3 regions of the Lactobacillus kefiranofaciens genome follow, and region 3 is predicted to be linked to each of the others. Evidence: predicted binding sites of a transcription regulator. Region 3 holds the regulator's gene; each other region holds the start of a gene.
The links. Region 3 encodes NrdR, which represses ribonucleotide reductase genes. Its sites were predicted from a motif close to ACACNATATATNGTGT; they were not measured.
Positions count from the first base shown of each region.

Region 1: nrdJ (ribonucleoside-triphosphate reductase, adenosylcobalamin-dependent) is a predicted target of NrdR. The motif match lies at 1,867-1,882, and genes of this name have one in related genera.
Region 2: ICI50_RS10400 (deoxynucleoside kinase) is a predicted target of NrdR. The motif match lies at 9,116-9,131, and genes of this name have one in related genera.

Region 1 is NZ_CP061341.1:45,016-55,725, forward strand. Features, by position in the region: gene nrdJ (ribonucleoside-triphosphate reductase, adenosylcobalamin-dependent) at 1-1,794, opposite strand, end outside; gene ICI50_RS00235 (AI-2E family transporter) at 2,054-3,091, shown strand; gene ICI50_RS00240 (SGNH/GDSL hydrolase family protein) at 3,088-3,651, shown strand; gene ICI50_RS10685 (hypothetical protein) at 3,696-3,878, opposite strand; gene ICI50_RS00250 (hypothetical protein) at 4,064-4,408, opposite strand; gene ICI50_RS00255 (ABC transporter ATP-binding protein) at 4,782-5,543, opposite strand; gene ICI50_RS00260 (ABC transporter permease) at 5,540-6,436, opposite strand; gene trpX (tryptophan ABC transporter substrate-binding protein) at 6,433-7,425, opposite strand; gene ICI50_RS00270 (YjjG family noncanonical pyrimidine nucleotidase) at 7,773-8,480, shown strand; partial or broken gene ICI50_RS00275 (CorA family divalent cation transporter) at 8,477-8,728, opposite strand; gene ICI50_RS00280 (helveticin J family class III bacteriocin) at 8,776-9,225, shown strand; gene ICI50_RS00290 (SLAP domain-containing protein) at 9,554-10,675, shown strand.
Region 2 is NZ_CP061341.1:2,117,829-2,128,538, reverse strand. Features, by position in the region: gene ICI50_RS10440 (hypothetical protein) at 169-423, opposite strand; gene ICI50_RS10435 (NCS2 family permease) at 523-1,833, opposite strand; purine riboswitch at 1,907-2,004, opposite strand; gene ICI50_RS10430 (NCS2 family permease) at 2,095-3,405, opposite strand; gene ICI50_RS10425 (TIGR00266 family protein) at 3,674-4,408, shown strand; gene ICI50_RS10420 (MerR family transcriptional regulator) at 4,524-5,258, shown strand; gene ICI50_RS10415 (NCS2 family permease) at 5,327-6,634, opposite strand; gene ICI50_RS10410 (Cof-type HAD-IIB family hydrolase) at 6,869-7,669, shown strand; gene ICI50_RS10405 (deoxynucleoside kinase) at 7,716-8,402, opposite strand; gene ICI50_RS10400 (deoxynucleoside kinase) at 8,427-9,074, opposite strand; gene nagB (glucosamine-6-phosphate deaminase) at 9,238-9,957, opposite strand; partial or broken gene ICI50_RS10390 (ISLre2 family transposase) at 10,158-10,710, shown strand, end outside.
Region 3 is NZ_CP061341.1:571,728-582,437, forward strand. Features, by position in the region: gene polA (DNA polymerase I) at 1-1,382, shown strand, start outside; gene mutM (bifunctional DNA-formamidopyrimidine glycosylase/DNA-(apurinic or apyrimidinic site) lyase) at 1,391-2,221, shown strand; gene coaE (dephospho-CoA kinase) at 2,218-2,820, shown strand; gene nrdR (transcriptional regulator NrdR) at 2,823-3,290, shown strand; gene ICI50_RS03030 (replication initiation and membrane attachment family protein) at 3,293-4,627, shown strand; gene dnaI (primosomal protein DnaI) at 4,645-5,562, shown strand; gene thrS (threonine--tRNA ligase) at 5,850-7,784, shown strand; gene ICI50_RS03045 (hypothetical protein) at 7,935-8,456, shown strand; partial or broken gene ICI50_RS03050 (aryl-sulfate sulfotransferase) at 8,565-10,259, shown strand; ribosomal protein L20 leader region at 10,307-10,418, shown strand; gene infC (translation initiation factor IF-3) at 10,459-10,710, shown strand, end outside.

The DNA.
Region 1 (10,710 bases), 530 kb from region 3:
GTGGTAACCGCATTCTTTTAATGCTGGTAAAAGCGGATCACTAGCTTGGAAACGAATTCGTTGAATTAAGTAGCCGGCGTAGTGGAAGTGCATCCCTTCAGACACTCCAGCCAATTTAGCAACCGTACCAGAAGGTTTAACCGTGGTGTGCTTAATTGATGGATTAACGCCTAATTCCTTACTGTAGGCTTTATCAGCAGCCACAACAGCCTTATAAAGACCATCGACCATCTTGATTCCTTTTGGATCATAGATTGGTTTTTGGATCTTTTTACCAGTTTCCTGATCAGTAGCATCTTCAAAACCAGTTACGACTCTATGACCAAGATCGTTTAACAGCCAGTCTTGAATACCGGACATGGACACGCCGATCCGGCGATTCTTAGCAATTATCTTGCGTGATACTTCCCAATCATAGTGGCTAAAGGTAACGCGCTTAGTATAGCGAGCGGCTAAACTAAAGGCTTCTTTTAAATCCCAGTCTTGCATTTCGGCGATATATGGGAAGACTTCGAATAAGTTGCATGGTTCACCGTTAGCTAAAGAAATTTCACCACAAGGATTAGTTCCCTCGACATCGTCATCAATGCCTGGTTGGTAACCGTCGGCGATTCGGCCGTAATTGCGTGACAATTCCAAGTTAACGATGCCAGGTTCACCATTATGCAAAATACCATCGGCGATTGGACCATAGTCATTAAATTTAGAATTAATAGCTACACTGTTGTTAGAAGCCCAACGGTGGTGGTAAAGCTTTTCTTTATCTTGCTTCATCTTGATAAAGTCTTGATCATCACTTGAACCTAAGGCTAGTTCGGCTGAGCGACGGACGTTGCCGGCAACGACGGTTTTGCCGATCAAGTTGCAGATATCAGTTGCATCAACAGCAGTTAAGTTTTGACCAACGCGAGCGTTAATCACGTTGTTGATATCGATAAACATTTCAACCAATGGCATTGGACCTGAAGCAGTACCGCCAAAACCATGAATCTTAGCGCCATATGGACGGATGTCACTGATATCAAGAACTAATTTGGTCTTTTGATCTGGATTAAGTTCATTGAAATGCATATCGATCAACCGAGCATTGGCAAGTACCCAGCCTTCGCGGGTATCTGGCAATCTGTAGTAGATAATATTGCTTTGATCGGGATTTTGTTTTGCCCATTCATCTTTATCAACTGCACCGACCTTAATTGAGGCGTCGTGGGATTTGCTCTTCTTGTCGATGACGACAGTTAGGTCGATCTTGTCGTCAACCTTAGGAATTTGCTTAATGTTGTCATTAACAACAGAAAAACCAACGCCGCCACCTTTCATTAATTGGTCAAATAAGAATGAGAAAGGCATAGAAACGGCTTTTTGACGCTTGTCAATATAAGATGGCACAATGTGACTATCGCCATATGCTTGCGGGCGAATAGCGATGAACCAGCAGTTGTTTAATGAATCACCGTTGCGTTTTTGATAGTCGGTGCCTGAAATCCATAAGTTACGTCCGGATGGCGTAGCAGATAAACCATAAACAAGGCGGAAAAGCTTCTTGGCTTCATTAGATAGTTCATTAACTACTTCATCAGAAGGATTATCCTGCAAACGTGGATCGAGGTTGATGTTGCCTTCGATTACGCGCTTGACGGTTTCATCCCAGTTCTCGAATCTATTCTTCTCTGGCAGCCAACGTGCGTAGGTTCTCTTGTAAGTAACCCAACCAAGCTCGCCCCAGTGAGGTTTAATTTCATGTTTCACTTGATCGATAAAAGTTTGATCAAGGTTAATTCTAGTAGTTGGCATAATTTTCTCACTCCTGAATAAATTTCATTGTTTCACAAAACCACATCATGTGTGAATGCATATTTAAATGTACCACAATATCTTGTGGTTTGAAAACTTTTTATTGTAAATAGGTTTGACTTGTAAATTACAAGTAGCATCAGAGTGGGCTTAAGCAAAAAGAAAAATTTTTGAAAACTAAACGATATAGAAAATTTCTAGGAAAAGAATTTGAGCATGGTACAATTAAACTATGTGTTAGAAAAAACGAGGTTGATTTATGGATACGGCTTGGCAAAGATTTAAGAATAATATTCCTTTACGTAGGTTCGTGGTTCTTTTATTAGTTATTGCTTGTCTGTATGAAATGCGGGCAATGATGAATACGATCCTGTTAACGTTTATTTTTACTTATGTGATCGTGCATTTAATTCATTTGGTGCAGCGTTATGTTCCTAAGATGCCCACGGGTGTCATTGTAGTAGTCACGTATCTGATTATTATCGCGCTACTGTATTTTGTCATTACGGTTTACCTACCAATGTTGGTAGGACAGATTTCCAAGATGGTGAAGTCCGTCATGGCGTTTTATGAGTCGAATGAATCATTGCGCTTAATGTCATATGCGACGCATTATATTAGTAAAGCGGAGTTAATCACGCAAGCTAAGCGTGCTATGACCTTTGCCTTTCACACGGTAACTAATATTGGCACATTAACGGTGGCCACATTTATGTCGTTAATCTTGAGCTTCTTTTACACGATTGAATTAGAAAAGATGAAGGAATTTTCTAATTTATTTGTTAAGAGTGGCTACTTCAAATGGCTTTTTGAAGATTTGCGCTATTTTGGCAAAAAATTTACTAATACTTTCGGTGTAGTCTTAGAAGCTCAGTTTTTCATTGCAATCTGCAACACTGCATTAATGATGATCGGACTAGCTATTATGAAAATGCCACAGATTATTGCTTTAGGATTAATGGTTTTCATCTTAAGCTTAGTACCAGTGGCCGGGGTAATTATTTCACTAATTCCTTTGAGCATCATTGGCTATTCAGTAGGTGGTATTCGTTACGTGATCTATATTTTTGTGATGATCATGATTATTCATGCAATTGAAGCCTATGTTTTAAATCCAAAATTTATGGCCAGCAAGACGGAATTGCCTATCTTTTATACCTTTTTGGTGTTACTGGTAGCAGAGCACTTCTGGGGCACATGGGGTCTGATTGTCGGCGTGCCGATCTTTACCTTCTTACTTGACGTATTGGACATTAAATCTGTGAAAAAGAAGTCTAAAAAAGAGGTTATTAAATGAGACTTTTACTTACAGGCGACAGCATTATTTCACGTGCTGAGGGCAAAAATGAACCTCATATAAATTGGAATTTAAAGCAGCTTTTGCCTGAAATTAAAATTGAAAATACAGCGGTGTCTGGGATTAATTCTGGAGCATTTTTCGCTCGTTTAGGTGAATTAGTGCTAAATGTGAAGCAATGCGATAACTTGGTTATTTTACTGGGAACTAATGATTTACCTACACATAAGCAGGTGCCACTAAAGCAATTTAAGCAGAATATGGAGTTGATTGCGTCTGCGGTAATTTGTCAATATTATCCGCCTCATGTATTGCTTGTCTCGCCACCAGCAGTTGATGAGAAAAAGCAACGCGTGCGCAGTAATGCTTTAGTTAAAAAATATGCCAGAGTAGTTCAAGAAGTAGCAGATGAATATCATTTTGGCTATGCCGATTTATGCCAGGCGATGATTGAAGCGGGAGATTTGTCTGAGATTTCCCGGGGAATTAAAAATGATGGTCTGCATTTTGGTAATTTAGGCTATGACATCTTGGCTAAGCTGATTGTAGAAAATTTGTAGAGCATTTAAAAAAGAGACCGAAAGGTCTCTTTTAGTTTTTTCTGTTAACGAATGACTGCCCGTACGAGTCCGCCGATTGCTAGTAATGCTAAAAATGGGATGAGCAAGTATGCGCAAAATACAAAGATTAATCCGGCTGCGATTAAGAAGCCGAGGACTTTGATAATGCCGACTCCTAGTTTGAAGAAGAGCCAGATCAAAAAGATGATTAATAATAATGAAAGCATAAATTCATACCTCCAATTCTATGATTAGTATTTTACTACTGAAAGGTTAAGGTAAGATTAATGTAGCAACTAATTTTAGAAAAACTGAAGAAAAAAAGACTGCATAGTATGAATTACTACACAGCTTTCTTCATGATATTCATTATGTAAGAATTGTTAATTGAATTTAAATTGATCTAGAAGAATTAGTCCTTGACAACGTCTTTAACGTTCAACCATTGGATCTTAACGATCTTCTTGCCATTGGCCTTCTTAACAGCCTTAGCAGTGAAGGTTGAACCCATTGAAACTTTCTTGTTGGTCTTCTTGCCGTTAGCGTTTAAAACGCTAACTTTTTGGTTCTTAGTATCCTTAACAGTAACAAAGATCTTGTCGCCTTTCTTGATTGAAGGGTTAGTAGGAGCAACTTCTGAAACACCAAGCTTTGGAGCGTTGAAGCTAGCAGCTTGAGCAACTGAGCTAACACCTAACAAACTCATTGAAGCAACTGCAACTGAAACAACTTTAACTAATTTCTTTGAATCAAACATAATGAATACCTCGTTTTTTCTATATCGCTTTAATTGATTGGAACTTTTTGTTCCCTCATTCCTTACATCTTTATTGCATAACATATGCTATTAATTGCAAGGGAAAATTGAAACTTTTTTAAAAAGAATTCAAATGGCTCAAAGCCTTGCTATGATAACAAGCATGACGATTTTTGCTTTAAAATAGTCAAAAAATAAAAAACAAATTCTTTTGTAATTTAAATAAAAAAAGACAGATACTCAATTTGAATATCTGTCTCTTGGAAAATCCTATTATGACCACAACTTAATTGTAACTGTCAGTAATTTGTTTGCCTAGTGCTAATATTACAGCTACCGGATATATTAGGACACAATCTTAAAATACAGTCACTTAGTCAGCAAAATATTGCAAAATGTCTTCTTCAGTTAATTTCTTTTTGTCTTTGCCTTTCACATCAAGCACGATTTCACCACTATTTAGAATAATCGTGCGGTTGCCATATTTGATCGTATCCTTTAATTGGTGGGTAATCATGATGCAGGTCAAATGCTCTTCGCGGACAACCTTGTCGGTTAACTCCAATAGCTCGCGGCTGGTATTAGGATCAAGTGCTGCCGTGTGTTCATCAAGTAAGAGCAGATCTGGCCGTTTAATCGTGGCCATTAAGAAACTTAAGGTTTGACGCTGACCACCAGAAAGGTTACCCACGAATGTATTAAGCCGTTCGTTTAAACCATTAGGAAGCTGTGATGTTTCCTTTTTAAAATCGTCTAGGTGCTTATCAAGTCCGCGCAAATGCAGTCCGCGGTGGTGGCCTCGCTTAGTAGCTAACAATAAATTCTCAGCCACAGTCATTCTCGGTGCCGTGCCCATCTTAGGGTCCTGAAAAACTTGCGCGATGTATTTTGCGCGTTTTACTTCAGAGTCATTAGTCAAGTTGCGCTTTTTTAAAAATATTTTTCCAGTGGTAGGAAACAGCGAGCCGTTGATGATGTTGAGCAGGGTAGATTTGCCCGCGCCGTTAGTTCCAAGGAGAGTAACAAAATTGCCATCTTCCAGTTTTAAATTGATGTTTTTGAGAATCTTTTTTTCTTCATTCGTACCTGCATTAACCGTAGTCGAAATGTTTTGTAAATCTAAAATTGTACTCATGGCTTTGTTACTCCTTTTTTCAATAATTTGCGCGTATGAAATTTCTTTTCAAATAAGGGAAGCATCATACAAATTGCTAAGATGATGGCCGAGATCAGTTTGAAATCGTTGGTGCTGAAGCCTAATTGCAAAACTAAGAGCAGGATTAGGCGATAGATGATACTGCCGATAACCACTGCGATCAATCGCGCGGTTAGGCTTAAATCACCATAGGCTACTTCACCGATGATAATGGCGGCTAACCCAATAACCATCGTCCCGATTCCCATGTTAACGTCGGCGTAGCCACCGTTTTGGGCTAACAATCCGCCGGCTAACCCGATCAAACCGTTGGAAATCATCAAGCCCAGGATTTTCATATTATCTGTGTTGATGCCTAAAGATCGAGCCATGTTTTCGTTATCACCGGTCGCAATGAAGCTTTGACCAAGATCGGTGTTAAGGAAAAGGGCTAACAATAAAATAATTAAGATTGCGGCTAAGAGTCCGATCACAATCGTAGGAAAGTTAGCCGGCAATTTTTGCAATAATTTGCCATTGAGCAAAGTTGCTTTATTGAGCAGACCCACATTGGCCTTGCCCAGGATTCGTAAGTTGATAGAATAGACGCCTGTCATGGTTAGGATTCCGGCCAGTAGTACTGGAATTTTACCCTTGGTATAAAGCAAGCCAGTCACTAGTCCGGTAAGCATCCCGCCTAAGAATGCTAAAATCGTGGCCAGCATGGGATCAACGCCGTGGACCAATGCACTGACGCAGATTGCTGCGCCGAAGGGGAAAGTGCCCTCGACCGTCATGTCGGGGAAGTTCAAAATTCTAAAGGTGAGGAAAAGCCCTAAGGCTAAGACGCCCCATAAGAGGCCTTGTCCGATGGTAGAAGTAATAAGACTCATTTGATGATCCGTCCTTTCTTGTGCGCTGCTTGCAATACCTGATTTGGAATATGAATATTTAGTTCATCGGCAGCTTTTTGATTGATGACTGTTTCGTAGCTAGTAACACGCTTAACTGGCGTAGTTGCTGGATTTTTGCCTTTTAAAATTTGTCCGGCCATTTTGCCAGTTAAGACGCCCATGTCGAATTGACTGACACAGCGCGTTGCTAAACCGCCTGACTTGACCATGGTGTCGGCAGCTGGGAAGACTGGAATCTTGGCTGCGTTCGTAGCTTTAAGCAAAGTAGCGATTCCGGAAGCTACGGTGTTGTCAGTTGGCACGTAGACCGCCTGCACCTTGCCGGCCATCGTTTGGGCAACCTGCTCGATATCGTTGGTTGAGGTGATGGTGTAAGGGCGAACCGTGATGCCTTGGGCTTCAGCTAGCTTTTTAAATTCATGGTATTCAGCAGTAGATGAGTCATCGCTTGAGGTATAGATGACGCCGATTTTTTTAGCTTTAGGCAAAATCGTTTGCAATAATTTTAGTTGAGCTGGAATTGGTTGCCTATCTTGCACGCCGGTAACCTTGCCGCCGGGACGTGTCATGCTTTTTACTAAATGTGCTCCAATCGGATCACTAACTGCACCCATGATGACCGGGATGTTGCCAGCTTGATTGGCCAATGATTGCACTGCTGGAGTCGCAATCCCAATTGTAAGGGCGGCATTTTCTTGTTTAAAATGATCGCTCATCGATTTCAAATTGCTTTGGTCGCCCTGCGCATTTTGAAAATCGATCTTCACGTTTTTATTTTCAACATAGCCTTCGTCTTTTAGCCCTTGAATGATTCCTTGATGGATCTGATCCAAGGCCGGATGACTCAGCGTTTGTAGAATTCCCACAGTTGGTCTCTTTTGCTCGGCCGTTTGCTTATTATTTTCAAAAACAAAAGCAGCAACCAGAAAAGCAAACAGAGCGATGATGGTTCCGATTAATCTTTTCATACTTAAACTCCTCTAACAAAAAAGGCATTTCCGTTTGACGGGAAATGCCTAAAACAAAAACCCGCACGTCTTATATTCCGTGCGGGTAATAATTCTTGAAGATTTATCATACCAGCACAGACGCGAAAAATTTGAGTCGCATCTGTGCCAATATAAGCGTGCAGAAACAACTCTAGTGCTGGTTTTGCCAACGATTGATTACTACATTCTTAAACATGATAAATTCTTCCTTTCTTTCAATTGATGATTGATTGACCTAAATTTTATTCGCTTGTTTAAAAGATGTCAATAGAAATTTTGAAATCTGCTATAATTAAGAATCCCAGAAAAATAGAAAGGACCTACTTATGCGCTATCAACAAATTATTTTTGACGTAGATGATACGATTATAGACTTTGCGGCTACAGAAGATTTCGCTTTACACAGCCTGTTTAATGCTCATCATTGGCCTTTATCACCGGAATTGCAGCGCCAATATCACTCCTATAATCAGGGCTTGTGGCGCAGGCTTGAGCAGGGTGAAATCACTTATGAAGAATTAAGTGAAATGACTTTCCACGACTTTATCAAAAAGAATCTTGGCTTAGAAATTGATGGCATGAAAGCGATGGATGAATATCGCTCTTACTTTGGCGAAGCCCATCAATTATTGCCTGGGGTTGAAGATACTTTGAAGTTTGCTAAAAAGCAGGGCTATAAGCTGACTATTTTGAGCAATGGTGAAAAGTTTATGCAAAATCACCGATTAGAGTTGGCTGGTGTGAAAAAATATTTCGATCTAATCGTTACCTCGGAAGAGGCACATTATTCTAAGCCGAATCCGCATGCCTTTGATTATTTCTTTAGCCGCACGGAAATTGGGCCAACCGAGACCGTCTTTTTTGGCGATGGCCTGCAATCAGATATTTTAGGTGCGGAAAAATATGGTTTCGACAGTATCTGGTATAATCACCGTCACCGTAAAAATACCTTGCATTTACATCCCAAGTTTGTGGTAGAGACTTATCCAGAATTGGTTAAATTAATGCAAAATGATTTTCAGAAGAAGTATTAATCATTGTATTTTTTTCTCTTCAAGAAAATACCCCAGCCAATAGTTAGGACACTAGCGACAATCATTAAGATTCAGAAACCATTTTTATCTTCTTTACCAGGTAAACCACCGACGTTCATGCCCCAGATGCCACTGATTAAAGCCGGAACAGCGATGACTAAGGCGGCTGAGTCAAGGTATTTCATTAAGTGGTTCAAATGGCTGTCCATCATGGCGGTAAAGAGGCCACTGATGGAATTGAGCAGGTCGGTGGTTTATTGGTGTCAAGCCAAATAAAAATCATTGGGCAAAACAAATTGCGCGTGTAGATTCTAAAGATTTTAGAACAAAGCCATATATTTCTAATACTTCCTTTCCACGTTTAGCATATTTAGATAGAGCAGGTAAGTTAAAAGATCAGTGTTCAAGTCCTTCTGATTTAAAAAGAGCTGAAGTAGCTTTATCTCCGGATTATAGTCAATTTTTGCTTGCAACAGTCGAATATGATGGCACTGGGCATTTTATTCTATATGATGCTGATGTTATTAATAACGAACTTGATAAAGTTGCAGCTGGTAAGGGATATGTTGATTTACGTAATGTATCATTTGAAGATAGTTTTACAATTCCAGGATTAACCTTAAATAAAGGTGGAATTTTGAATTCGGTTCAGGGATATGACTTAGATAATCAAGGTAATATTTATATTTCTAGTCAAAAATCACCTGACCTTGAGAAAAAAAGTATTATCATAAGGAGATTTTAAAGATACCATATTATTCTCGTGATATTAATACTTCTAGTCAATGGCCAAGAGTAAATCTTAGTCATCCACAAATTATTGATATTCATAATTTGCACTCAGAGGTAGAGGGTATTCAGATTATTGGTGAAAACCACTGTTATCTAACGGTAGCATATCATGGTTGGAGTGGTGAGAAACCTAAAACCACTTTAAATATGATTTATGAAATTGAATGGGATTAACCTAAGTTAGATAAAAAAGCATTGAATTTGATTCAATGCTTTTTATTGTTTAAAATTAGTATCAAGAAGATAGATTAAAGTATAGAAATTTTGAAAAGGATGATTAGATGAAACGTAAAATCATGCTAATTTCTACAGTTGCATTAATGACCGTAGTACCAATGATTGTTACATCAACTAATGAAGTTAGAGCTACAGTTAATTCAGCCAAAAAAACAGTAATGCATACTGCAATTGCTTATGATAGAGACGACAATAGTACAGGTCGGAAATACTATGCTTATGATGTAGTTACCGTTGATCCGAAAAAAGTAACTATAGATGGTAATCTATACTATAAGGTTTTTGGTAAGAACCAATATTTAAAAGCTACTAATATTGATGGTGTGACTAGACGGATGACTCATAATGCTTATATTTACAGATCATCTAATCGCCGTACTTCATTCAATGGTAAATGGAAATTATACAGAGGCCAAACTGTAACTACTTATGGTGGTTCTTATAAGTTTAAGAATGGCAAGCGTTACTTCAGAGTAGGTGGACCACATAAGCAATATATTAAATCATATAATTTAGGTCCAGTAATTAATACTAATACAGCTGCTTCAACAGATAGTGGTGAAGAAACTACAGTGACTGTAAAGTATGCTTATAATGTAAATATCTATGATAATCAAGGCAGGGTAATAAAAAAGAATATACCTAAGGGAACTAAGTTTGTAGTTGATCGTCTTGAAAAAACTTCTTTTGCTGACCAGTTCATTCCTGAATGGGCCAGTGATGGTTTCTATAGAATTAAGGGGACGACCCATTGGCTTGTCGCTGTTCTTGTAAAAGCAGATAAAAAATTGCCTTTGCGAGATCCACAGAGGGAAGAAAATTTGAATAAATATGCTTATATTACTTTTTCTAAAGATACAAATGTTTACAATGCAGATGGAACAATCCAAAATCATAATGGTCAAAAGATTGTAAAGCAAATGGGGCAATTTAAAGTAGATAAATTGATGTATATTTGGGTTCCAAGTGAAAAGAAAGCTAATTTATTCTATCATTTGGTTGGAACTAAATTCTATGCTACTAATACGGGAACAAGTTTTTTCGATAAAATCGATGTAGGACATGATGCTTATGTCAAAGCTGACGATGTGAAATTTGTTAATGGAGTACAATTAACTCCATTAAACACTGCCGCAGAAGCTCAAGTAGCTGCACAAAAAAAGTGAATATTGGATAAAGAAATTAATTTAGAGGGGAATCA
Region 2 (10,710 bases), 600 kb from region 3:
TTGACCAATTGCTTGAATGTCTATCATTCATTTTCACTCCTCGTTTGAAAATTCATAATTTAATCTTGGCTTTTTTAGTTAAAAATGTCGAGCAAATGTTGGCTGAATCTTGTCAAATGGTGTTTGCTTTTTGTCAACTTGGGCTATTTTGATGAAAAAGAATTGAATTTAATGGACAAACAAACTAATCAGCAGCAATACCATCATGATCCAAATAGCATCGAGCAGATAAACTAGGATTTTAATCCAGATCTTTTTGTACAATTGACCAGTTTGAAAAAGAAAGTATAAAGTTAATCCAGCTAAGATAATTCCGATAGTGGTGCTAGATGTACTGTGTCCATTTAGATAGAAAAATATGCCCGTAATAGCAGATAGTATTAAAGTTCCAATGATCCAAAGGGATTGTTTATTTAATTTCATGATTGTACCTCTTAAAGTGTGTTTCATGTGAAACTACCTATATTTCATTATAAAGAAAAAAACTCATTCTTAACTAAAAGAATGAGTCATAGTTCTATGCTATAAATTCGTCACCAAGAAGAAAACGATAAACACCACAAACAGGATGTACATCATCGGCGTTACTTCCTTGTAACGCTTAGAAGCGATCATCGTAATTGGGTAAGCAATCAAGCCTAATGCCAAACCATCAGAAATTGAGTAGGTCAATGGCATCCCTACCACAGTCAAAAATGCAGGGAAGGCAATCTCAAACTTCTCCCAATCAATCTTCTTCAAGTTGCTGGCCATGAGCACGCCTACGATAATCAAGGCTGGAGCCGTAACAGTAGTTGGAATAACCTGCAATAATGGACTGAAAATCATACTAATAATGAAGAAAATACCAACAAAGATAGCAGTCAAACCAGTACGACCACCCATAGCGATGCCGGCACTTGATTCAACTGAAGTACCAAGAGGAGCAGTACCAAACATGGCACCTTCAACCATGGCAGTGGAGTCGGCTAAGAAGGCACGACCAATCCGTGGGATCTTACCGTTTTTATCAACCATGCCAGCTTGTTCAGTCATCCCGATCAAGGTACCAGCAGTATCAAAGAAGGTAACCAGCAGGAAGGTTAAAACGATCATCCAAAGTTGAGCGGTATTGATATCTTTAATATGAAAAACAGCTTGACCGAAGGTTGGTGCAATACTTGGCGCACCTGAGATGATGCCGTGTGGCAATGGAATTTGACCGATGACCATGCCAAAGATAGCAGTGATAATCATGCCGATAAAGATGGAGCCAGGTACTCGCAAAGCCATTAAGATGACGGTAAGAATTAAACCGAAAAGAGTAATCCAAACAGCTGAATTGCTGAACTTGCCCAAAGTAACTAAAGTGGAATCACTGTTGACGATTAACTGACCATTTTTTAAACCGATAAAGGCAATGAACAAACCGATCCCGGCAGAGATGGCATATTTCATGTCCTGGGGAATAGCGTCAACCACGATTTCACGCAGTTTAAAAATTGTGATTAAAATAAATAAAATTGATGCCACAAGAACGGCAGCTAAGGCTGTTTCCCAGGAAATTCTCATGCCGACACAAACGTTATAGGCAAAGAAGGCACCAGAGCCTAAAGTTGGTGCTAAAGCGATTGGGTAATTAGCGATGAAACCCATCAAAAAACAACCAATTGCAGTAGCGATTGCGGTAACGGTGAAGGCTGCGCCTTTAGGGATGCCGGCTGCGTGTAAGATGTTTGGGTTAACAAAAAGAATGTATGATAGTGAAACGAATGTGGTCAGTGCGGCGATTAATTCGCGTTTCACATTCGTGTGCGCTTCTTCTAAGTGAAAAAATTTGTTTAAGACTTGCAATTTTTCCTCCAACCTAATAAATGAAAAAAGGACACAGTTTACCCAAAACTATGGGTAAAAGATGTCCTTTAAAATTATGACCTCTAACACCTATAGTCCTGAATTTATGGTTCAGGGTAGATACTGTCGACCTTATTTCGACGATATATAGATAAGTTAATTGTTAAATATTCTAGCAGAAATTTATCATATACGCAAATGGACATAAAAAAGTAAGTAGCTTTAAGACTACTTGCTTATCGATAAATTATTTAATTGATTCTATTTAAAATTCAAGACAAAGAAGTAGATTACAAAGACGATAAACAGAATCCACATCATTGGCGTGATCTGCTTGAACTTCTTAGCAGCAATCATCGAGATTGGGTAAACTACAATTCCCCAGCCTAGACCGTCGGAGATGGAGTATGTAAGAGGCATTCCCAATGCAATTAAGAAACATGGAATAGCAATTTCAAGGTTAGTCCAGTGAACATGAGCCAAGTTTTCAGCCATCAATACGCCGACGATGATTAAGGCAGGAGCGGTAACTTGAGTAGTAAAGATGCTCAAAATTGGTGAAAAGATAGTGGAGATAATAAAGAAGATACCGACCCAAACTGCGGTTAAACCGGTACGTCCACCAACGGCGATGCCGGCGCTTGATTCAACGAAGGCACCAACTGGTGAGGTACCAAGAACAGAACCAACCAGCATACCAGATGAGTCGGCAGCTAAGGCTTGACCCGCACGAGGCATTTTATTGTTTTTCATCAGACCAGCTTGCTGAACTAAACCGATCAAGGTACCGGTAGTATCAAAGAAGGTAACTAGTAAGAAGGTAAAGACAACCACCCACATCTGAACGGTATTGATGTCACTGATGTGGAAGACAGCTTGACCAAAGGTTGGGGCAATGCTTGGCACAGATGAAACGATACCTTTAGGCATTGGAATTTGACCAATAACCACACCAAAGATCGCAGCAATAATCATACCAATAAAAATGGCACCTGGAACGCGGGCAATCATCAAGAAGATGGTGACAATCAAACCAAAAATGGTGATCCAAACAGTTGGGTTATTAAGACTGCCAATAGTAACCAAGGTTGAGTCACTGTTTTGAATTAAATGTCCACCTTGTAAACCGATGAAGGCGATGAATAATCCAATCCCGGCTGAGATCGCATATTTGATATCGGCAGGAATGGCATCGATGATCATTTCACGTACCTTAAATACAGTAAGCAAAATGAACAAAACTGAGGCAACCAAAACGGCAGCTAAAGCAGTTTGCCATTTTACCTTCATCCCCAGACAAACTGTGTAGGTGAAGAAGGCGTTCAATCCTAAAGTTGGTGCAGAAGCAATAGGGTAGTTGGCCACTAGCCCCATGACGATACAGGTAAAGGCTGCTGATAATGCCGTGACCGTAAATAACGCACCCTTGTCCATGCCACTTGCGCCCAATACGTTGGGGTTAACAAACAGGATGTATGACATACTTACAAAAGTAGTCAGGCCTGCTAGAAATTCCGTCTTAAATGAAGTCTTATTCTCATTTAAATGGAAAAAATTGCTGATAGAATTCATGTATTCCTCCAGATTGAGATAAATGTTCGCTAAATATCCGCTTATATTCTATAAACTAAGGAAATTTGGGAAATAAAGTTACTAAATACCGAATAATCAATTTAAATTATAAAGAAATAATTAACTATTTCAAGTGAAAATAGTTAATTTGTTCGATTTTTATTAATGAATGCGCATTCATTTTTGATAAAATGAGTTAAACTAGTTAAAAATTTGGAATAATGATATGATTGGTCTTGATCTTGAAAAAGAATATGGAGGTTTTGTGATGAATGATAACCGAATGAATTATACAATTGACAAACAAATGCAATTTCCGTTGATCGATATTGAGCTTGAACCAAGTGAAAAGGTATATATTCAACGTGGCAGCATGGTTTATCATTCCCCAAGCATTAAGCTGAATACTAAGGTAAATGCTTCAGGTTCAGGAATCGGCAAATTGGTTCGCGCTATGGGACGTTCGATTTCATCAGGAGAAAGCTTTTGGATTACTGAAGCGCAAGCACATAAGGAACTAGGACATTTAGCGATTGCTCCTGGATTGCCAGGTGAAGTGCTGCCTTTAAATTTAGGTGAAAAACAATACCGGATCAATGATGGGAAGTTTTTAGCTATGGACGGTTCAGCCAGCTATTCTATGGACGGTTCAGCCAGCTATTCAATGAAGAAGCAGACTCTAGGGCGCGCACTTTTATCTGGTACGGGTGGCTTTTTTGTTATGACGACTAGTGGCGATGGCGTTGTTCTATGTAACGCCTATGGTTCAATTAAGAAAATCGATTTGAATGATGATGAAATTACAATCGACAATAATCACGTTGTAGCTTGGTCAACTGACTTGAAGTATGATATCCATTTTGAGAGCGGCTTTGTTCAATCGATCGGCACTGGCGAAGGAGTGGTTAACACTTTCAAAGGTACCGGCGAGGTATATATTCAAAGTCTGAACTTGGAAACTTTCGCTAAGAAAATAGATGATATTTTACCAGGTGAAAAATAATTCCCCAGGAAATAAATGATGTAGCGTAAAATTCACTGCATCATTTTATTTTTGCAAAAATCACTTGACCTTAACCTTGCGTAAAACCGTATATTGACAGTAGGAGGTGAAAGTAATGCCAGAAAAATATTCTATTGGTGAGGTAGCTAAAAAGCTGAATATGACGCCGCGTGCAATTCGTTTTTATGAGCAAAAGAATCTAGTAAATCCGGATTCAATTGGCGAAAATGGTTATTGCTATTATGGAGAAAAGCAGCTGCAGAAGTTAGAATTGATCAACTATTTGCGTTACTTGAATTTCTCTATTAAGCAGATTAAACAACTGCTTAGCGATCAAAATAGCGCTGAATCAATTCATTTATTAATTCAAGACCAGATTCGAGCAGATGAAAATGAAATTGCTACATTGCGCCAACATCAAAAGCAATTAAAACGTTTAGCCAATACGGTGGTTGCGCGAAAAATAGGTTCAGATAATATGATCGGCATTGCACAAATTATGAGAAAAGAAGCAAGGTTAACTAGTCTGAGAAGAAAAATGTGGTTATTTGGCTTAGGAATTCTTTTAATTGAAGTGGTAGGTATTATTAGCGCCCTTCAATTTAAGGAACTGGATAACTTAAGCGCAATGACCGCCAGTATTATAGTGATGCTAATTTTAGTATTTGGTCTAACTGCTTTTGTGACCAAGTTTTACTACAATCAGGTGGAGTATATTTGTCCTAACTGTGAGACCAAGTTTATTCCTAGCTTAGGGAAATTCATTTTTTCACCACATACGCCTAAGTTTAGAAAATTAGAATGTCCTAATTGGCATCATAAATCATATTGTTTAGAAATTGCTCGTTAATATTTCCTGGGTAATATAAAAAAAACTAGTCGACAAAACTAGTTCTTTTTAGTTATAAGATTTATTTTTTAGAAATTCAAAACCCATAAGAAGATCAAGAATACTACGAACAGTACCCACATCATTGGGGTGATTTCCTTGCCACGCTTAGCAGCAAGCATACAAATTGGGTAAGTGATCATTCCCCATGATAAACCATCAGAAATTGAGTAAGTAAGTGGCATCCCTAAAATGATCAAGAATGCAGGTACCGCAATTTCTAACTTGTTCCAGTGAATGTGTGCAGTATTTTGAGCCATCAAGACACCAACAATGATTAAAGCTGGAGCAGTAACTTGGCTAGTGAAAACGCCAAGCAGTGGACTGAAGATCATTGAGATCAAGAAGAAGATTGCTACAAAGACAGCAGTCAAACCGGTACGACCACCAACAGCGATACCAGCACTAGATTCAACGAATGCACCAACTGGTGAGGTACCAAGAATAGAACCAACGGCCATTGCACTTGAGTCAGCGGCCAAAGCCTTACCAACACGAGGCATCTTGTTGTTCTTCATGAAACCGGCTTGTTGAGCTAAACCGATTAAGGTACCGGCAGTATCGAAGAAGGTAACCAATAAGAAGGTTAAAACAACAACCCACATTTGGACAGTATTGATATCTTTAATGTGGAAGACTGCTTGACCAAAAGTTGGAGCCAAACTTGGTGCGGTAGAAATAAACTTGTGTGGCAAAACAATTTGACCGGTGCAAATGCCGAAGATGGCTGCTAACACCATGCCGATGAAGATAGCACCAGGTACGTTTAAGATCATCAAAATAACAGTGACTAATAACCCAAAGATTGTTACCCAAATCAAAGGATTATGCAATGACCCTAAACCGACCAAGGTTGATTTGTTAGCCACGATCATTTTACCGTTTTGTAAGCCCAAGAAGGCAATGAACAAACCAATACCTGAAGAAATAGCATACTTCAAGTCAGCGGGGATTGAATCAATGATCTTTTCTCTTAATTTGAATAAAGTAATCAAAATGAAAATAATTGAAGCAACGAAAACGCTGGCTAAAGCGGTTTGCCATTTAACGTGCATCCCGACGCAGACAGTGTAAGCGAAGAATGCGTTAATCCCTAAAGCTGGTGCTTCACCGATTGGGTAGTTAGCGACAATCCCCATGATTGCCGTACCCAACGCACTAGCTAAAGCAGTGGCGGTGAAGACGGCACCGGTATCCATACCACTGGCACCTAAAACGCTGGGGTTAACAAATAAAATATAAGACATACTGATAAAAGTAGTTAAACCAGCAATAAATTCGACTTTAACACTGGTCTTATACTTATCTAGTTGAAAATAGTTTTTAATAAAATTCATTATTCTCTCCAATAGAAATGTTCGTGTTTTTACTCCCTTAGAACAACTCTTATAATTTATCATTCATAAACAGATTTGTAAACGCGAATTATAAATAAAATTAGGAGGTAAATCAGTCTAAATTACAGATAAAAGTAAATAATTACTAAAATTGAATTGGCTTTCATTATTAATTTACTAGCATTATCCTAAAATGTAAGAAATATTAATTATCAAAAGAATAAAGGTGAAAAAATGTCCGCAAAACTTATTTTTTCAGATATCGATGGTACGTTGATTAACGATGATTTGCAGGTAATGCCCAAGACGCGAGATGCAATTCGCCAGCAGATTATCAAAGGTAATATTTTTATTCCGGCTTCGGCACGTTTACCTAAAGGTATAATGACGGCAGTGGGACAGATTCTGGGAGTTTGTCCGATGATTGCCTATAATGGCGCACTAGCACTGGATGAGACAGGAAGAGCATTAATTACGCGCTTCTTTGATGCAAAAAAAGCGGCTGAAATTTGTCGTTATGTTGATAAACAACAGAATGGTTCAGCCTGGAACATTTATAGCGGCTATGTGTGGTATTGTGCACAAGAGAAGAGTTCCTTAATTAAACATGAAGAAGAAATCGTTAATGTTAAGGCAACGCCAGCGAAGATTGATCAAATCGAAAAATTACAGGGCGTACATAAAGCATTAATTATGGGTAAACCGCAAGAGCTTGATCGTATGCAAAAAGAATTGACTGAAAAGTTCCCTGATCTTAGTTTTGTTAGATCATCTAAGACGCTGCTTGAAGTGGTTTTAAAAGGCGTAAGCAAAGCGAGTGCGGTTAAAATTTTAGCCCAGGAATACAAGGTGCCGTTAGAAAACTGCATTGCCTTTGGTGATAACTACAATGATGAAGAGATGCTAGAAGAAGTGGGGCAGCCATTTTTGATGGGCAATGCACCAGATGAATTAAAAGAGAAATTTGGCGCAGGGCATGTCACGCTCGATAACAATCATGACGGGATTGCTCAAGTTTTAGCAAAAATAGAATAAAGAAAAAAGCATAGAAATTTCTATGCTTTTAATATTTTCCGGGAAATTATGCTTCGACTTGGATATTGGTAGAACCGTTCCAGTCTTCTGGCAATTTGCCCATTTCTTTTAATTTAGCAGTAATTTGATCAAGCACAACTTGCTTGTCATCTGGATTGGCCATGAAATCAAGCTTATCGCCATCAATTTCCATCTTAGGGGAATAATCGTAATTATCATACCAAGGCTTGTAGTAGCGCAACAAACGCTTGTAGTAGTCTTCTAGAGTTGAATCATAGCTCAGCTGCTCATAAGGACGACCACGTTTTTGAATTCGTTTAATCATTGTGTCATATGAAACATTGATATGCACCAACAAATCAGGATTCTTCTTTGGCATCCGTTTTAGTTCGCCCATCATATTATGCAAAAGCTCATAATAAGTGTCGACTTCTTCGGAGGTTGCACGGCCAATATCGGCGTTCATTTGGAAGAAAAGTGCATCTTCATAGATAGAACGATCTAGCACGTTATTATCTTCGGTTAAAGCCGCCTTAATGCTGTGAAAGCGCGTGTTTAAGAAATATACCTGCAATAAGAATGCGTATTTTTTAGGATCGGCATAGAAAAGTGGCAAGACAGGATTGTCATCGACACTTTCGTAAAATGGCTTGGTTCCTAAATAGTTAGCTAAAATACCTGTTAAACTGGATTTACCGGCTCCAATTGGCCCGCTTAAAACAATAACTGTCATCACGTTCCTTCTTTTTATTTTCTCTTATAAGTTGCCAACTTCGTGCAGCTTCTCGTCGATTTCTTTTAATACTTCTTTTTGAGCATCCATGTTAGTGACGAAATCCAGCTTGTCACCGTTGATTTCCATCTTCGGTGAAGCATCGTAATCGTCGTACCATGGCTCGTAGTACTTGAGCAATCTGGCATAGTAATCTTTCAAACCCGGATCAGTGCTAATCTGTTCAAATGAGCGGCCACGCTTCTTAATGCGGTGAAGCATGGTATCAAGTGAAACATGAATATAGATAAGCAGGTCTGGCTTTTTGCTAGGGTTGCCCGGAGTATCTTCCATCATATTTTCAAGCAAGTCATCGTAGATCTTGAATTCGGTTGGATCAGCGACTTTGCTGTCGGCGTTCATCTTGAAAAAGAGCGCATCTTCATAAATTGAACGGTCAGAAACACTGTTTTTATCTTGAATAGCTTGGTTAATCTGCGCTAAACGGTGGTTAAGCAAATAGGTATTAAGCAGAAAGGTATAACGCTTCATGTCTTTATAATAAAGCGGCAAAACAGGGTTGTTATCGACGCCTTCATAAAACGCTTGCGTACCTAGATGTTCGGCTAAAATACTGGTTAAACTGGATTTACCGGCTCCAATTGGCCCACTTAAAACAATAACTTGAATCACATTCCTTCTTAAATACCAGATATAGACAATTAATAAGTTTAATACAATATATTGTGGCACACAAGCAATTTTTAAAATCTGTTTCACGCCTAAAAGTCAAGCGGATAAATCAAAAAAGGCTAAGCAATTTGCTTAACCTCTTTCGTTAAAATAAATTTTGTTTTTAGTTCTTGTACTTGTCATCTAATTCTTGGGCTGCAGCCTTGTCGACGATCACCGTTACGTCTGGGTGCTTTTGCAAAATTGATGCAGGAACATCTTCGGTAATTGGGCCTTCAATCATTTCTTTGACAGCATGAGCTTTCTTTTCACCAAAGGCCATTAAAACGATCTTCTTAGATTGCATGATGTTGGCAGTACCCATACAGATAGCACTCTTTGGTACTTCGTCTTCATTGTCGAAGAAACGAGAGTTGGCCTTAATCGTGTTTTTGGTTAATTTAACTTCATGAGTACCAATGTCAAATGGCGTGCCTGGTTCATTGAAGGCAATGTGACCGTTGCGGCCGATGCCGAGTAATTGAATGTCGATCGGATTTTCCTTGATAATTTGGTCGTATTGCTTGCAATATGCAGCAACGTCCTTAGCCATGCCATCAGGAACATAAGTCTTCTTGAATGGCTTCTTATCAAATAAGTGTTTTTGCATGAAGTAGTGGTAGCTTTGAGGATTGTCTGGTGTTAAGCCAACATATTCATCGAGGTTGATGCTAGTAAGATTCTCGCAGTTAAGATCGCTTTTTACCCAATTTTGGTAAAGAGTCTTAGGGGTGGAACCGGTAGCCAAGCCTAAGGTCTTTGCGCCGTCCTTAATCCCTTTTTCAAAAATCTCAAATGCCTTTGCTCCACCTTGAATTTTGTTTTCAGTAACAATAACTTTCATAATTTAAGTCCTCCTCATTCAATGGTCTAGTCCATTATAAAATGGAATAGACCATTTTGTCAACTAAGTGTATAATTTTTTGCGGTAAGCTGAATAATTAATTAAAAAAGCTCAAGTCCTTTGAATTTGGACTTGAGCTCAAACAAAAAGACCAGTAGTCTGATGTTAAGAACAAAAAACACATTAGAAGCTGGTCTTTTATGGAATCTATTATAGCTGATATCGTAAAAATTATTAAGTCTGAAAATAATGTTATTGCCCGTGAAAAGGCATTAATGTGCTATTTCTTTGATCTGATTAGAGAATTGATGACAGCAGCACTAGAAGAAGTTGATGCCGGCTTAGTTGAAGAAACTAAAAAGCAAGGCTATCAGATTGAAAAGAAAAATAAGCGCTCAGTTGTGACTGCCTTTGGTGAGATTAGCTATTGGCGCAGAAGATATGCTTGTCCAGGCAAAAAGGCCCAATACCCACTGGATAAGCTAATGGGTTAGGACAAATACAAGCGTTACAGCGTTTTGGCAGTAAAAGATGTTTTGCAAGTTAGTGCTGTGGCTACTTACCGCAATACCGCTCTAGCTGTTAATACTCTCTCCTGTTTCAAGATTAGCCATAGTCAAGTTGGCAAGCTGATTGTGCAAGCAGGCAAACAGATTAAAGTACAGCAGCAGTCTGAGGAAAGATACGATGGTATTACTCAAAAGAAAAAGGTGCCAGTGCTTTATCTTGAAGGCGATGGCGTTGTGATTAAAG
Region 3 (10,710 bases):
GTGATTACTCTGTTAAAACCGATATCGAAGTTTATGGTAAAGGCAAGAGTGAACATGTTCCAGATGAAGACGATGACTTATTCAACCACTTGGCTTCCAAAGTAAATGTCATCGCCAAATTAAAAGAACCGCTATTGCAGAAGTTGAAGGAACATGAACAAGATGACTTGTTTGATACAATTGAGATTCCAACGGCTCGCGTTTTAGCTAAAATGGAAATGAATGGCATGAAGGTGGAGGCCAGCACCTTGATTCAGTTGCAGAATGAGTTTGCCGTTAAGTTAAAAGAACTGGAAGACAAGATTTACCAGCAAGCTGGGGAACGTTTTAATTTGAATTCACCTAAGCAATTAGGCCATATCTTGTTTGAAAAATTAAACTTGCCAGTTTTAAAGAAAACCAAAACAGGTTACTCAACTTCGGTTGAGGTGCTTGATCAATTGAAGACGCAAAGTCCAATTGTCAGTGAGATTTTGGATTATCGTCAGATTGCCAAAATTCAGTCAACCTATGTTAAAGGTTTGCTTGATGTCATCCAACCTGATGGTCGCGTACATACGCGTTACTTGCAGACTTTAACGGCAACCGGACGTTTATCTAGTGTTGATCCTAACTTGCAAAATATTCCAACGCGTACTGAGGAAGGTAAGCAAATCAGAAAGGCCTTTGTGCCAACCGACCCTGATGGTTATATTTTCTCTTGTGACTATTCACAGGTTGAACTTCGTGTATTGGCTCATGTTTCTGGGGATGCTCATATGCAAGAGGCCTTCAAGACCGGCTATGATATTCACTCGCACACGGCGATGAAGATTTTCCACTTGGATTCACCAGACGAAGTAACTCCATTAATGCGGCGACATGCTAAGGCCGTTAACTTCGGAATTGTTTATGGTATTTCTGATTATGGTTTGTCTAAAAATTTAGGTATCTCTAGAAAGCAAGCCAAAGAATTTATTAACAATTACTTTGAACAGTATCCGCAAATTAAGGACTATATGGATAAGGCTGTGCAAGAGGCACGCGACAAGGGCTATGCTGAAACGATCATGCACCGGCGCAGATATTTGCCCGATATTCATGCTAAGAAATACACTGTCCGTGCTTTTGCCGAGAGAACCGCGATTAACTCGCCAATTCAGGGTTCAGCGGCCGATATCATCAAGATTGCGATGATCAATATGCAAAAGAAGCTGGATGAACTTCATCTGAAGACCAAGATGGTAGTACAGGTGCACGATGAATTGATTTTCGATGTGCCAAAGGATGAACTAGAAACGATTAAAAAGATTGTCCCTGAAGTTATGCAATCAGCAGTTAAACTTGATGTGCCACTGATTGCTGATTCTGGCTGGGGACACAATTGGTATGATGCAAAGTAGGTGATAGAATGCCTGAAATGCCTGAAGTAGAAACCGTACGGCGAACTTTAATTCCTTTAGTCAAAGGAAAAACAATTGAAAAAGTAATTCTGTGGTATCCCAAGATTGTGGCGACGGATCATGAACATTTTTTAACGGAGCTTCCTGGTAAAGAAATTATTGATATTGACCGCTATGCCAAGTATTTGCTTATTCGTTTGAGCGATAATTTAACGATCGTTTCGCATTTACGCATGGAAGGCAAATATCATTTGACCACGCCAAATGCGCCTAAGGATAAGCATGATCATGTGGAATTTATTTTTAATGATGGTACAGCTTTGCGCTATAACGACGTGCGAAAGTTCGGCCGCATGCAGCTGATTTTAACTGGTACTGAAAAACAAGCGACGGCAATCGGCAAACTGGGCCCCGAGCCTAATAGTCCGGAATTTAGCGACCAATATTTTATTGCTAGTTTAAAGCGCAAGAAGAAAAACATCAAAAATACTTTGCTTGATCAAAAGACCGTTGCGGGCCTGGGCAATATCTATGTTGATGAAACCTTGTGGCAAAGCGGGATCCATCCCTTAAGCAGCGCCAATAAGATCCCGGCTGATAAAGTGAAGGAGTTGCGTCGCAACATTAACGAAACAATTACCATTGCTACTAAAGAACGCGGCACAACGGTGCATACTTATCTGGATGCCAATGGTCAAACCGGCGGCTATCAAAAAATGCTTAAGGTTTACGGTCATGCTGGCGAAGCTTGTTCTAAGTGCGGCACGACGCTAGAAAAAATTAAGGTTTCAGGCAGAGGTACTACTTTTTGCCCCAAGTGTCAGGTGATGTATCAATGAGTTATGTTTTAGCATTAACCGGTGGAATTGCTACCGGCAAGAGTACAGCGGACAATTTTTTTAAAAAGAAAAAGATCCCGGTAATTGACTGCGATCAGATTGCACATGAGTTAATGAAGCCAGATCAGGCTTCCTGGCAGGCAGTCAAAAATAATTTTGGCAAGGAATATTTAAATCCTAATCAAACGATTAACCGTAAGAAATTAGGGCAATTGGTTTTTAATGATAAAAATGCCTTAGCAAAGTTAAACCAGTTGACTCATCCGTTAATTTTCGCTAAAACTATTCAAAAGATAAAAGAATATCAAAATAGTAGTCTAATTATTTTAGATGCACCGGTTTATTTTGAGTCAGGAATGGATAAAAAGAATATTGCTAATGGTGTTTTAGTAATTACTTTGCCTTTTGAATTGCAGCTTAAACGGTTGAAAGAGCGCAATCAATTGACTGATGAAGAGGCAAAGGCTCGCATCAATAGTCAGATACCGCTTAAGAAAAAAGCGCAAATGGCTGATTTTGTTATTGCAAATACTGGTACAATAAAAGAACTAGAAAATAAATTAGAACAAATATTAATTAAAATCAAAAAAGAGGGATAGCTATGGAATGTCCAAATTGTCATCAAAATGCCTCCCGCGTTATTGATTCACGTCCAAGCGATGAAAATCGCGCAATCAGACGACGCAGAGAGTGCGAAAATTGTGGTTTTCGTTTTACTACTTTTGAAAGAGTAGAAACTGCACCGTTGCTAGTTGTAAAAAATGATGGTACGCGTGAACCGTTCAATCGCAATAAAATTTTGCATGGAGTCATGGCGGCCGGTCAAAAACGACCAATCAGCAGTGAACAATTCGAGAAATTGGTTGATCGGGTTGAAAATAAAATTAGAAAACAAGGTGTCAGTGAGATTTCATCTAAGAAGATTGGTCAATACGTAATGGATGATCTGGCTAACCTAGATGATGTGGCCTACATTCGCTTTGCTTCTATCTATCGTGAATTTAAAGATATGTCTAGTTTTATGAAGACGATGGAAGACATGATGGCCAAGAAGGGAAAGAGTAACTAGGAATGTTTGAGACATCTAATCCCAAACATCTTTATTACGTGGCCAATAAGATTACTCTTTATCCAGATGATGAAAAGATCTTGATCAAGCTTTATCAACCGTTGGTGGGTGCAGTTGCGGTTGCACTTTATCAAACTTTGATTAGTGATTATGATCCCTATGGGATAATCTCTGATTCAAAGGGGATATATTCATTACAGGAGCAGCTTGATTGTAGCTTGAGAAAATTATTTCGAGCATTGCATAAGCTAGAAGCGGTGGGATTAGTTAAGACATATTTATCCGATAATGTTTTTAATAATATCTTAGTTTTTAAATTATTTAAGGTGCCGAGTGCGGATAAATTTTTTGCTACTCAGTTGTTGGCTAGTTTATTAAAAGAGAAAGTGGGCATAACTACTTTTCATCAGTTGAGCCATAATTTTGCGGAAGCAGCCAAGTTACGAGAAAAGCCGATCAAAAATGCTCGTGATGTGTCAGCTAATTTTATTGATGTCTTTCGGCTGCCTGGAGATGAAGCAATTACGCCATCAAGAGATGTAGTAGAGGCAGCTAAAGAGAATAAAATTAAAAAGGCAGAAACAGCCACAGTTAATGATCATGATAATGTAGATTGGGACTTTATCAAAAATAAATATCAAGTTTATCAGATTCCAGCCAAAGAAGTTGAAATCAATCAAAATCAAATTCGTAGTTTAATGCAGACTTACGGCTTATCTGAAGAAGAATTCGTAGATGAAAGTTTGCCTTGTTTGCATGGCTCGTATAAATTAAATATGCGTGACATTAGTAATACCTTGGCTGAAAATTATAAACGTTCTAAGACTAGAGAAAATGTGCAAAAACAGCTTAATGAAGGTCAAGAGAAAGCATTAGCATCGATTGAAAGCTTAGATGCAAATGACAAGAAGCTACTGAAAAAAGCTCAAGAGAATTCACCAGCTGAGTTTTTGTATCGGCTGAAAACCGAAAAGGGTGGAATCGCTAGTACTAATGAAAAATATATTATCAATAATTTGCATACGCAATATGGCTTGCCAGAAGATTTGATTAATATTTTGACTTATACTTGTTTAACCTATGATTCTGTAGTTAGTTCTAAATTGGTTTATAAGATTGCTAATGATTGGTTGCAGCATGGTGTAGCTACTGGCGTACAGGCCCTGCAATATGTAAAGAAACGTCACAATAGTTTGGGTAAAAAGAAAAATAGATGGGTACCTACTAAGCGCGTTGAAAAAGGTACAGATTGGAGTAAAAAGAAAGCTGATCCTAATAGTGGAGAATTTTCAACCGAGCAATTAAAGGATCTATTCAAAGACTTGAATAATAAATAAAGAGAGTAGGTGAGATAATGGAGCCAATTGGTAAGGTGATTAAGAGAATTGTCAAACAACGCAACTTAGATAGTGAGCAAGATTTAATTAACGAGGCTATCAAAGATCCAGATGTGCAAGCCTTTTTGACTCAGAATGCGGATAAAATTGATAAGGCAATGGTTAAAAATAGCATTTCAACGATTTACGAATTCTATAGTCAAAAAAAGAATCCGAGCAAAATAATGGCGGGCTATGTGTCCCAACTGTTTCTAAATGGTAAGGTGATTGATATTCGTTATACGCCTACCAGAAGCAAAATAGCGGTTGATCGTAAGCGTGATGCTCGAAGAAGGTTGCAGCTAATTGATCTGCCTGCTCGTTTACAAAATGTTGAACTGAGCAAAATTGATATTAGTGATGAGCGTAAGCCAGCACTAAATTTAGTTTATGCTTTTTTGAGAAATTTTAAGCATAATCCTCATGCCAAAGGACTTTATTTATCAGGAGACTTTGGCGTTGGTAAAACCTATCTTTTAGCAGGACTAGCTAATTATGTAGTTACCAACATGAATAAAAATGTAATCTTCTTACATGTACCTACTTTTATAGCAGGGCTTGCTAGTCATTTTGATGATAATAGTCGAACAAGTTTGCAAGAAGAAATTCGACGTTTGTCAGAGTGCGATTTGCTTATTTTAGATGATATTGGTGCAGAGAGTCTTAGTCAGTGGTCACGTGACGATGTTTTAGGCGTTATTTTACAAGCTAGAATGGACAATGTATTACCTACTTTCTTTTCGTCTAATTTAGATATGGAAGCCTTGCAATCTCACTTTGAAGAGACGCGTAATGCTACTGATCCGGTTAAGGCCAGAAGATTAATGCAGCGAGTACGTTTTTTGGCAACAGAAGTGGTGGTCTCTGGTCCTGATCGTAGAAATTCTTTGCATTAATTTGATAAAAAGTCTTGCATTGATGTCTTCATTGCGTATAATTGAAATTAATTAAACGAGACATGTTGATGTTCGCCTCAGAGAGAAAAGCCTAGTTCTGGAAGCTTTTCATTAGAGCATCTTCCCGACTCGTTTATTCCCAAAGTTGAATTTCTATTAGGCTGGATACCTTTATTAATCCATATAAGAGGTTAGACGTACGCTAACCTGAATTTTGGGTGGAACCACGCAATTAACGTCCCGGTGCTAGCAATAGCACTGGGATTTTTTATTTGGAGGTAAAAAATATGAGTTTTTCAGTTACTCTACCAGATGGCTCAAAGAAAGATTTTGACAAAGCCGTTTCAGTTAAGGAATTAGCTTCATCAATTGCAACTTCTCTTGGAAAAGCTGCTGTTGGTGCTAAGGTAAACGGTGCAATTAAGCCAGTTGATTATGAAATTAACAATGATGTTGAAGTTGCTATTCTTACTGATAAGGATGAAGAGGGCTTAGACATCTTAAGAGCTACTGCAGCATTCGCACTTGAAGCCGTAGCTAAGAAGGAATACCCAGAACTTCACTTGGGTCAACATGTTGCTGACAAAGATGGCTTCTATGTTGATACTGACAAGAAGGACCAAATCAAGGTTACTGAATTGCCAAATCTTGAAAAGGCTATGGAGAAGTTAATCAAGAGCGGTCAACCAATTGAACACGTTGAAATGGACAAAGCAGTTCTTGCAGATATGATTAAGGACGATCCTTACAAGAGCGAACTCTTAAAGAGGGTTGAAGGCGATAAGGTTGATGCTTACAAGTTAGGCGACTTTGTTGACTTTGGCTTCAATGCTCTTTTGCCAAATACTGGCAAGATTAAGCATTTCAAGCTGTTATCAGTTGCTGGTGCTTACTGGTTAGGCAAGTCATCAAACCCAATGCTTCAAAGAATCTTTGGTACTGCATTCTTCAAGGAAGCAGCATTAAAAGATGATTTAAAGCGTCGTGCTGAAATTAAGGAACGCGATCACAGAACTATCGGCCGTGACCTTGATCTCTTCTTCGTTGATCCTAAGGTTGGTGCTGGTCTTCCTTACTGGATGCCAAAGGGTGCTACTATTCGTCGTGTTGTTGAACGCTACATCATCGACCGTGAAGTTGCTGACGGTTACCAACACGTTTATACTCCAGTGTTAATGAACCTTGATGCCTACAAGACTTCTGGTCACTGGGCACACTACCGTGATGACATGTTCCCACCAATGGACATGGGTGATGGTGAAATGCTTGAACTTCGTCCAATGAACTGTCCATCACATATTCAAATTTACAAGCACCACATTCGTTCATACCGTGACCTTCCACTTCGCGTTGCTGAACTTGGTATGATGCACAGATATGAAAAATCAGGTGCTTTATCAGGCTTACAACGTGTACGTGAAATGACTTTGAATGATGGGCACACCTTCGTAGCTCTTGACCAAGTTCAAGATGAATTTGCTAAGATCTTGAAGTTGATCATGGATGTTTACAAGGACTTCGATATTACTGATTACTACTTCAGACTTTCATACCGTGATCCAAAGAACACTGAGAAGTACTTTGCTAACGATGAAATGTGGGAAAGAAGTCAAAAGATGCTTAAGGGTGCTATGGATGACCTTGGCCTTGATTACGTTGAAGCTGAAGGCGAAGCAGCATTCTACGGCCCTAAGCTTGATATTCAAACTAAGACTGCTTTGGGCAATGATGAAACTATGTCAACTATCCAACTTGACTTCATGCTTCCAGAAAGATTTGGCTTGACTTATGTTGGTCAAGATGGTGAAGAACACCGTCCAGTTATGATTCACCGTGGTATTGTTGGTACTATGGAAAGATTCATTGCTTATCTTACTGAAATCTACAAGGGTGCATTCCCAACTTGGCTTGCCCCAGTTCAAGCTGAAATCATTCCAGTTAACAACGAAGTTCACGGCGAGTACGCTGAAAAAGTTCGTCAAGAACTTGCTAAGCGTGGCTTTAGAGCAGAGGTTGACAACCGTAACGAAAAGTTAGGCTACAAGATTCGTGAATCACAAACCCAAAAGGTACCTTACACTTTGGTATTAGGTGACGATGAAATGAAGGCTAATGGCGTAAACGTTCGTCCTTATGGTACTGAGGAAGAAAACTCAATGAGCCTTGATGAATTCATCAAGGAAATCGATGCTGATGTTAAGTCATACTCACGCGAAAATTAATTAAATTAGTTAATAAAGAAGATCGTATGCAATTTTTGCATGCGATTTTTTTGTAAGGAAAATGCAAATTAATTGTTAATTGTATTAATCTGTTTGTCATATTTGGATGAGACAATAAGAGTAACGAGATTTTAGCGAGGGGACTTAAGCATGAAGAAAAAAATAAGTATGTTGTTAATAGCTATTTTATTGATGCTTGGATTATCTAGTACGCTTATTGCTAAAGCTAGTGCTGCTTCCTGGGGAGCTAAAAAAGTCTATACAACGCCTAAACGTACGCGGGGTAATTGGTATTATAAGAAAAATGGTAAAATTAGAAAGCTTAGAATTACTACTCATACGCTGAATGGGGTTAAACTTTACAAAATATTAAAAGGCAGTGCAATGGAAAGCTGGACAAGAAAATTGGCTAAAGCAGATGAAGATGCCAATTTTAAATTAGCCAAAAAAGTAGGTAATTCTAAATATGAGGCTTATACTTTTAAATTCCATGGCAATTATGGGTTTAACGCTAGTGACTGGCTGGCCAATGATAGTACAAATACCGGTTCATATTATGCACCAGTGAAAAAACACCGTAAGGGTAAAAAAGTCACAGTTTTACGAGTAGGAAATGGCACGGATAATAGCTTTTCATTCTACGGCTATTCAAGTAAAAAATTAGCTAAATAGGCATAGGGGCATTGAGAAAAAATCTCAGTGTCTTTTTTGCATAAATATTTTGTTTATCAAGCCGAAATATTAAAATAGAAGATGCGTATAGTTATAGAAGGAGAAAAAATGAAGAGACATAAATTAATAGCGGTAGTTGCTTTAATTACGCTGCTATCTAGCGTGCCGGTGTTCTTTAATAAACAACCACAATTAGTGTTAGCTAGCAAGAAGAATGGTAATGCTAAGAAGACAAAATTAAGTGATAGCCAAATTATTAAAAACTTAGGCGTGAAGAAAGTAGCTAACCTTACTAATGATAGTTTGACTGCTAAGTATGCAGCGATTGTAAAGGGTCAAAATTACACTTGGGAGAATCCTTATATTAAAGTCAACCCATATGAGAATTCACCATTGACTGTGTTGATGATTTTTCATACTGATTAACCTACCAAGATTAGCTATCGGGTAATTGGGAAAACAGCTAATACAACTATTTCTAATAAAGTAGAAGGCTATCAAACTGATCATCAAGTTCCGATTGTAGGACTATATGCTGGTTATGAAAATTTCGTTGAAGTTACTATGACTAGCAAAAATAATGAAAAGGAAACTAAAACCTTCAAGATTAAGACGATTAATTTACCTAAATGGATTAGAAATTTCCCAATTAAGGTTACAGTTAATGACAAGAACAAAATGAATATTGGTTCAAATGAATTAACTGTCTTAAATAGAACGACTAAACAAACTTTTGCAGTTGATGCTGATGGACAAGTTCGCTGGTATTATTTACGCTGGAATGAGCATATTTTTGAACAATTGAGCAATGGACGTTTGCTTTTGTTTAATAAAATTAAATCTGGCGATGAAAAATATAATATGTTAGTAGAAACTGATTATTTGGGCCGCGTCTATCGTCAATTTAGCTTCGATAAAACTTTAGGTGGTAGTTATGCTGGAACGGCCGGTTTGTCTTTAGTGCACCATGATGTTGCTGAGATGCCTAATGGCAACTGGCTATTGACGGTTGATGATGGCAGCAAGTATGTTGAAGATACAATTGCTGAACTAGATCCTAAGACTGGTAAAATTGTGAAGGTAATTGACTTTAAGAAATTTTTTCCAGAATCCATGTATAAGAATAACAAGATAAAGGCTAATGATAATACAAGTAGCGGCTTGGGCCTGATGGATTGGCTGCATATTAATTCAATCTATTATGACCCTAAGACGGATAATATTCTACTGTCAGCTCGTAATCAGGATATTATTTGGTCAATGAATTATCGTACGAATAAGATTAATTGGATCTTTACTAGTAAACCGGCTAAAGAATGGCCAAGTTCATTTAGAAAATATTTGTTAAAGCCAACGAAGGGTACTAAATATACTGGTGGGCAACATGGTTTATACATCTTAAAAGAGTCCGGCAATAAATTAGATATTCTGCTTTATGACAATAATATTGCTGTAACTAACGGTGATAAAAAGCAAAGTGGAAAGTACTCTGCTGCCATTGAATATCAGATTGATACTAAGAAAAAGACAATTAAACAGGTATGGAGCTATGGTGAAAAATTGGGTAAGAGCAATTTTACTGAAGTAATTGGCTATGCTCAGCGTTTAGCTAATGGCAATACTTTGATTGATTTCGGTTTTAAGAATAAAGGCAAGGAGAGCAATATCATTGAAGTTGATGCTCATGGCAACCAGGTCTTTAACTTAACGATTAGCAATAGTGCCAAGGATATGACTTACGTTTACCGGGCATATCGAATGAAGTTCTATCCAGACAACTATATTTTTGATGCAACAAAATAGAATTTTCTCTTGACGAGTTTTAATTAAACTCGTATAATACAGGAGTTGAGAACAAGAAGAAGCTCCCGCTTCTCGCCTAAGTTAAGTTAACCTCTGGGCTGATCGATAATTTCTGTTGATTAAAGGCGGGCGTTACTTATCCCGCCTTTTTCTTGTCCTCAAATTAACACGGAGGTGAATAGTCATACCAAGGAGTTTAATCTTAAACGAAAGAATTCGCGCTCGCGAAGTTCGTTTAATCAATGAAGATGGTCAGCAAGTTGGTGTTATGAACAAGATGGAAGCTTTGCGTCGCGCAAGTGAAGCAGGTCTTGACCTTGTCTTAATTTCACCTAATGCTAAGCCACCAGTAGCACGTATCATGGACTACGGTAAGTACCGCTTTGAACAACAAAAGAAGCTTAAGGAATCCCGTAAGAAGTCCAATACAGTCAGTGTAAAAGAAATTCGT